DNA from 2 places in the Micromonospora sp. NPDC005686 genome. Region 2 is predicted to be linked to the other one. Evidence: predicted binding sites of a transcription regulator. Region 2 holds the regulator's gene; the other holds the start of a gene.
What was found. The regulator HspR, encoded in region 2, represses chaperone genes until heat shock. The targets are predictions, from matches to a motif close to TTGAGTNNNNNNNACTCAA.

Region 1 (3,408 bases), on a different contig from region 2:
AACGGCCGTTGGGTCCGCAACCACTGGGGTGACGGTCAGATGTCGCCGGCCGAGTGCCAGCAGACCACCGCCGGCGGCGGCGCCGGCGCGGGCACGCCGACGGTGGCCTGCCCGGATGTCCGGGGCCGGCTGCCGCAGGTGCCCGGCCAGGCCCGGGCCGAGGTGGACCGCACCCTGGCGCTGCTGGAGAGCCAGATCGCCGAGGCGAACCGGCGGCTCGCCGCGGAGGGCCGCAACGGGGGCGAGTTCATCGACAACGCGATCCTCGGCCCGCTGGCGGACAAGCGGACCGCGGCGCTCAACCGGATCGCCACCGCGATCGGCCGGGTAGCCCAGCGCCCGCAGGGTCTGGACCAGTTCGCCCGGTGCGCGGTGAGCGACACCCCGGGCACCGGCGGCCAGAACGGCGGCGGCCAGAACGGCGGTGGCCAGAACGGTGGCGGCCAGAACGGCGGCGGCCAGAACGGCGGCGGGAACAACAACGGCGGCGGCCAGAACAACGGCGGCAACAACGGCCTGAACGTGCTCGCCAAGGACTGCTCCGGCAGCCGGCTTCAGGCCCACGACGGTTTCCAGAACGGCAACCGCTGCGTGAGCACCGCGTTCGGTGAGGTGGGCGCCGCGGCGAACAACCCGTCGCTGCTGATCACGCAGTTCCCGAACCAGGTGCGGCGCAACCAGCCGTTCACGCTGCGGGTGACCACCAAGAACCTGGTGCGGGACCGCTTCCTCGCCGCCGGCCAGGGCGGCTACTACCTGGAGAGCTCGCTGCTGAACGGCCAGGGTCTGGTACGCGGTCACTTCCACACCGCCTGCCGGATGCTGGGCAGCACCCGGCAGCCCCCGAACCCGCAGGACGTGCCGGCGTTCTTCGTCGCCACCGAGGACGGCCGGGGCGGCAACCAGCCGGACGACGTGCTGATCCAGATTCCGGGCCTGGCGCAGTCGGGCCTGGCGCAGTGCGCGGTCTGGGCCGGTGACGGCTCGCACCGCATCCCGATGATGGAGCGGGCGAACCAGACCCCGGCCATCGACGTGGTGCGCATCCGGGTCAACTGAGCGGACGAACGGCCGCGGCCGTCCGGGGACTCCCTCGGGCGGCCGCGGCCGTTCCCGCGGAAGGGCACGGTGGGAGGTGCCCCGGAGGAAATTTTATGCCGGCGGTATCCGGCCGGACGAAAAACATCGACGACAGAAAGTCGCTCGGGGCCACGCCGATTTCTCAGCGTGACCCCGCGGTTGCCCGACGATGAGCCGGGGCTCAGCGGTTCTTGTACGCCTCGACCACCGACACCGGGATGCGCCCGCGCTCGGAAATCTCGAACCCGTTCTTGGCGGCCCATTCCCGGATGGCGCGGTTCTGCTCGCGATCCATTCCGGAGGTGCTCGGCCGGGTCGCGCGACGGGCACCGCGGGTGATCTCGACCCCGCCTCGGCTGATTCGCCTGCCAGCGCTGATGTACGGATCCAGGGCCTTACGCAGGACGCCCGCGTTCTCGTCGGAGACGTCGATCGTGTACGCCACGCCGTCCAGGCTGAACTCGACGGTCCGATCGGCCTTTCCGCCGTCGAGGTCGTCGGTCAGAACGGTGATTACTTTCCTAGCCATCGCCATTACTCCCTGTGTCGGGCGGGGTGTGGCTAAGAGTTTGACCTACCGCGCGGTAATTCCGCAACAATAGCCGGTCGTTTCCATTCGTCGGGTCGCGCTAAACGGCGCCGCGATTGGGTGCCCGGCCCGCGAGCGCGACCCTCGTGCGTGGCCTGGGTCACAACCCGGAACAAGGGACACGTTTTGTTACTTGAGCCAGACACGCTCAACCAACGTGATGGCAGGTGTTCGATGGCAACTCTTCCGGTACTTCCGCTGACCGACGCCGTCCTTCTGCCCGGGATGGTCATCCCGGTGACCCTCGACCCGACCACCCAGGCCGCCGTCGACGCGGCCCGTGCCACCGGCGACAAGGAACTCCTGGCCGTGCCCCGCATCGACGGCGAGTACGGCTCCGTCGGCGTGGTCGCGACGATCGAGAAGGTGGGCCGGCTGCCCAGCGGCGAACCCGCGGCGGTCGTCCGCGGCCTCGCCCGCGCCCGCATCGGCTCCGGCGTGCCCGGTCCCGGCGCCGCACTCTGGGTCGAGGCGACCGCACTCGACGAGCCCGCCCCGGCGGGCCGCGCCCGGGAACTCGCCCGCGAGTACCGCGCGCTCATGACGTCGGTGCTGCAACAGCGCGGCGCCTGGCAGGTGATCGACGCGATGGAGCGGATGACCGACCTGTCCGAGCTGGCCGACTCGGCCGGCTACGCGCCCTGGCTCAGCCTGACGCAGAAGACCGAGCTGCTCGCCGCCCCGGACGTCACCGCCCGGCTGGAACTGCTGGTCGGCTGGGTGCGGGAACACCTGGCCGAGCAGGAGGTCACCGAGCAGATCACCAGCGACGTCCGCGAAGGGCTGGAGAAGTCCCAGCGCGAGTTCCTGCTCCGCCAGCAGCTCGCCGCGATCCGCAAGGAACTCGGCGAGGACGAGCCGGACGGCTCCGCCGACTACCGGTCCCGGGTGGAGGCCGCCGACCTGCCGGAGAAGGTGCGCGAGGCGGCGCTGCGCGAGGTCGGCAAACTGGAGCGGGCCAGCGACGCCTCACCCGAGGCGGGCTGGATCCGTACCTGGCTGGACACCGTCCTGGAAATGCCGTGGAACACGCGTACCCAGGACAACACGGATCTGGCCGCGGCGCGGGCCGTGCTCGACGCCGACCACGCCGGCCTGGCCGACGTGAAGGACCGCATCCTGGAGTACCTCGCGGTGCGCAACCGGCGCGCCGAGCGCAACCTCGGCGTGGTCGGCGGACGCGGCTCCGGCGCGGTGCTGGCCCTCGCCGGCCCGCCCGGTGTCGGCAAGACCAGCCTCGGCGAGTCGGTCGCCCGGGCGCTGGGCCGCAACTTCGTCCGCGTGTCCCTCGGCGGGGTCCGGGACGAGGCGGAGATCCGCGGCCACCGGCGCACCTACGTCGGCGCGCTGCCCGGCCGGATCGTGCGGGCGCTGCGCGAGGCCGGGTCGATGAACCCGGTCGTGCTGCTCGACGAGGTCGACAAGCTGGCTGCCGGCTACTCCGGCGACCCGGCGGCGGCCCTGCTGGAGGTGCTCGACCCGGCGCAGAACCACACGTTCCGCGACCACTACCTGGAGGTCGACCTCGACCTGTCCGACGTGCTGTTCCTGGCCACCGCCAACGTGGTCGAGGCGATCCCCGGCCCGCTGCTGGACCGGATGGAACTGGTCGCGCTGGACGGCTACACCGAGGACGAGAAGGTCGCCATCGCCCGCGACCACCTGCTGCCCCGGCAGCGGGAACGGGCCGGGCTGACCGCCGATGAGGTCACCGTCGCCGATGAGGCGCTGGCGTTGAT
Region 2 (3,408 bases):
CTCCGGTGCTGCTGCCCGCGCTGCTGCTCGCAGTGGTGACCATGGCGACGAAGGTGGCCACCGGCTACCTGGCCGCCCGCCGGGTCGGGATCGCCGAGCCCGGACGCTGGCGGGCCGGGCTGGCGCTGACCCCGCGCGGCGAGTTCTCCATCGTCATCGCCGGGCTCGCCGTCGCGGCCGTCTACCCGGTGGAGCCGAAGCTCGCCGCGCTCGCCACCGCGTACGTGTTGATCACGGTGGTGACCGGGCCGCTGCTCGCCCGGCTGCCCGACACCCGGTGGTTCAAGCAGTGGCTGCGTACCCGCGCCGCCGCCGTACGGCCGCCCACGCCGCTGCCTCTGGGCTCCGGCGACTGACCCGGGGCCGGGCCGGATCAGCCGCAGGGCAGATCCGGCCCGGCGTTGTCAAATTGATCCCGGGAAGGTCTACCCCTGCTCCGTCAAACCGCGTTAACGTTTCGGCCCAGCAGCCAGGGTCCGCGGGTGGCGCGCGCCCCCGCCAGCGCAAGCGGAAGGTCGGCCGGTGAGCGTGCAGGAAGGTACGTTCCGCGGCTTTGCCAACCCGGTCGATCCCTCGCCCGCCGAACTGCGGGCGTGGGCGTATCAGCCGGATTCGGTGCCGCTGACCTCGATGCCGCCGGACTGGGATCTGCTGGTCGCCGGTGACCACCTGGTGCAGACGCTGTTCGACCTGGCGATGGACCAGAGCTGCCCGGCCCGGCGGTTCGCCCTGCACTGCCTCTACATCTACGCCGCCGACGGCATCCGGACGAACTTCCGCGCCCACCCCAAGCGCCGGTTCCGCAAGCTGGTCGAGCAGGCGGAGAAGTCCGGCGACGACTTGATGATCAACTGGGCGCACAACAGCCGGGTGCTGCTGGCCCGGCCGGACCTCTTCGTCTACCGGGACTGGTGCGAGGGCGGCCTGGTCCGCGAGAACCGCCGCCTCTGAGCAAACGACGAACGGGCCGGGATCCCCCGTGGATCCCGGCCCGCACGTCGGCGGATCGTCAGGTCGATCCGCCCTGCTTGCGGCGCCGCTCGTCGTCCCGCGCCCGGTCCACGCCGTGGTCCGTCTGGTCGGCGAAGCGCCCTTCCTTGACCGTGTCGCTGAAGCGTCCCTCGGTGACCCGGTCGAACCGCTCGCGGACGTTCTCGGCCACCTTCTCCAGCCGTTCCTCCGCGCGCTCGGCCACCTTCTTCGCCGGTTCCGTCATGGCTCCCCCCGCCAGCCCGGAGTCCGCATTCGGGGCTTTTGCCCCTATGGAAAAGCGTAGTGGACCGCGCCCTGCTGTACCCCGTTTTCCCCGACCCGGCCCGCGAACCGCCCGGGCGACGACGAAGGCCGGCGCGGCCCCGGGGGAGCGGGGCGCGCCGGCCTTCCGGTACGAGGTCAGCGGTCGGGTGCGCGGCGTGGACGCCAGACGACGAGCGCGGTGGACGTGCGGCTGGTGGGCACGAGGTCACCGCGGGGGAAGCCGCCGAGCGACTCCAGCTCGGTGATCCGCCGGTACGCGGCGTCCAGCTCCGCCTCCAGCCGGGCCACCCGCTGCTGCGCCTCTTCGAGCAGCCGTTCCAACCCGATGATCCGCTTGACCCCGGCCAGGTTGATCCCGTCGTCCTGGCTGAGCCGCTGCACCTCGCGGAGCAGCACCACGTCCCGGACGCTGTACCGGCGACCGCCGCCGGACGCCCGGCCGGCCTGCACCAGGCCCAGCCGGTCGTACTGGCGCAGCGTCTGGGGGTGCATCCCCGCCATCCGCGCGGCCACCGAGATCATCAAGACCTTGGCCTCGTAGGCCGGGTCACCCGAGCCGACGTACTCCTCCGACATGCCCGCTCACCTCCGCTGCCGCCGTCAACTGAATCGACGTACCCGCGCGTCGAGATGTTCCCGCGCGGCGGGCGGGGTCTGCGCCGCGAAGGTCTCCAGCGCCGCCCGCGCCTCGTCCGAGACCTTCGCCGGGACCACCACGTCGAGCGTGACCAGCAGGTCACCGGCGCGGCCGTCCTTGCGTACGACGCCCTTGCCGCGGGCGCGCAGCACCCGCCCAGCGGGCGTACCCGGTGGCACCCGCAGGGTCACCGTCCCGTCCAGGGTCGGTACGCGCAGGTCCGTGCCGAGAACCGCCTCGGCGTACGTGATCGGGACGTTCAGGGTCAGGTCGTCCCCGGTACGCCCGAACAGCTCGTCCGGGCGGACCTTCACCTGCACGAACAGGTCACCGGCCGGACCGCCCCGCTCGCCGGGCTCGCCCCGGCCGGCCAGCCGGATCCGCTGCCCGTCGGCCACCCCGGCGGGGAAGCGCACGGTCAGCGTGCGGGTCTTGGTGACCCCGCCGGTGCCGTGGCACTCCGGGCACTTCTCCTCGACCATCGTGCCGACGCCCTGGCAGTTGCGGCACGGCTCGGAGAAGCTGAACGACCCCTGGTTGCGGGTGGTCACCCCGGCGCCGTGGCAGACCGGGCAGGCCACCGGCTGGGTGCCGGGCTTCGCGCCGTTGCCGTGGCAGGTGTCGCAGACCCCGGGGGCGCGCAGCGTCAGCGGCAGCGTGACGCCGCTTACCGCGTCGGTGAAGTCGAGCGCCACCTCGGCCTCGACGTCGCGGCCACGGGCCGGGCCGCGCGGACGCGCCGGGCCACCGCCCCCGCCGCCACCCGAGAAGATCGTGCTGAACAGGTCGGTGAAGCCGCCACCGCCGAACCGGCTGTCGCCACCGCCGGCGCCGCCGCCGAACAGGTCGGAGACGTCGAACGGCATGCCGCCCGGCTGACCCGGGCCGCGGGAGTTGCGCCGGAAGGCGCCGGAGCCGAACAGCGAGCGCATCTCGTCGTACTCGCGGCGCTTCTTCTCGTCACCGAGCACCGCGTACGCCTCGGAGACGGTCTTGAACCGCTCCTCGGCCCCGGTGTCGCCGGGGTTGTGGTCCGGGTGCGACTCCCGGGCCAACTTGCGGTACGCCTTCTTGATCTCGTCCGAGGAGGCGGACTTGTCCACGCCCAACGCGGCGTAGTAGTCCTTCTCGATCCAGTCCTTGGAACTCACCGGTCCACCCCCTTCCACGGGTCGAATCCCGGTCGTCCCGCCCGCCCGGTGCGGGCGGGCGGGACGTCACGGGTCGGCACTACTCCGGGTCCGCGACCGCGACCATGGCGGGCCGCAGCAGCCGCTCGCCGAGCTGGTAACCCCGACGCATGACCTGCACGCAGGTCGGCTCGGTCACGTCGGCGGAGGTCTGGTGCGCCACCGCCTCGTGTTGGGTCGGGTCGAACGGGTCACCCTTCTCGCCGAACGCGGTCAGGCCGAACTTGGCGAGCGCGCCGGTGAGCTGCTCGGCCACGCTCCCGAACGGCCCCACCAGGTCGCCGTGCTCGCGGGCCCGGTCCAGGTCGTCGAGGATCGGCAGCA

Region 1: lon (endopeptidase La) is a predicted target of HspR. The motif match lies at 1,803-1,821, and genes of this name have one in related genera.

The regions. Positions count from the first base shown of each region.
Region 1 is NZ_JBIAIY010000003.1:550,452-553,859, forward strand. Features, by position in the region: gene ACFYON_RS09670 (hypothetical protein) at 1-1,059, shown strand, start outside; gene ACFYON_RS09675 (Lsr2 family protein) at 1,262-1,609, opposite strand; gene lon (endopeptidase La) at 1,844-3,408, shown strand, end outside.
Region 2 is NZ_JBIAIY010000007.1:35,718-39,125, forward strand. Features, by position in the region: gene ACFYON_RS17340 (cation:proton antiporter) at 1-356, shown strand, start outside; gene ACFYON_RS17345 (hypothetical protein) at 523-951, shown strand; gene ACFYON_RS17350 (hypothetical protein) at 1,010-1,216, opposite strand; gene ACFYON_RS17355 (heat shock protein transcriptional repressor HspR) at 1,393-1,833, opposite strand; gene dnaJ (molecular chaperone DnaJ) at 1,858-3,045, opposite strand; gene grpE (nucleotide exchange factor GrpE) at 3,125-3,408, opposite strand, start outside.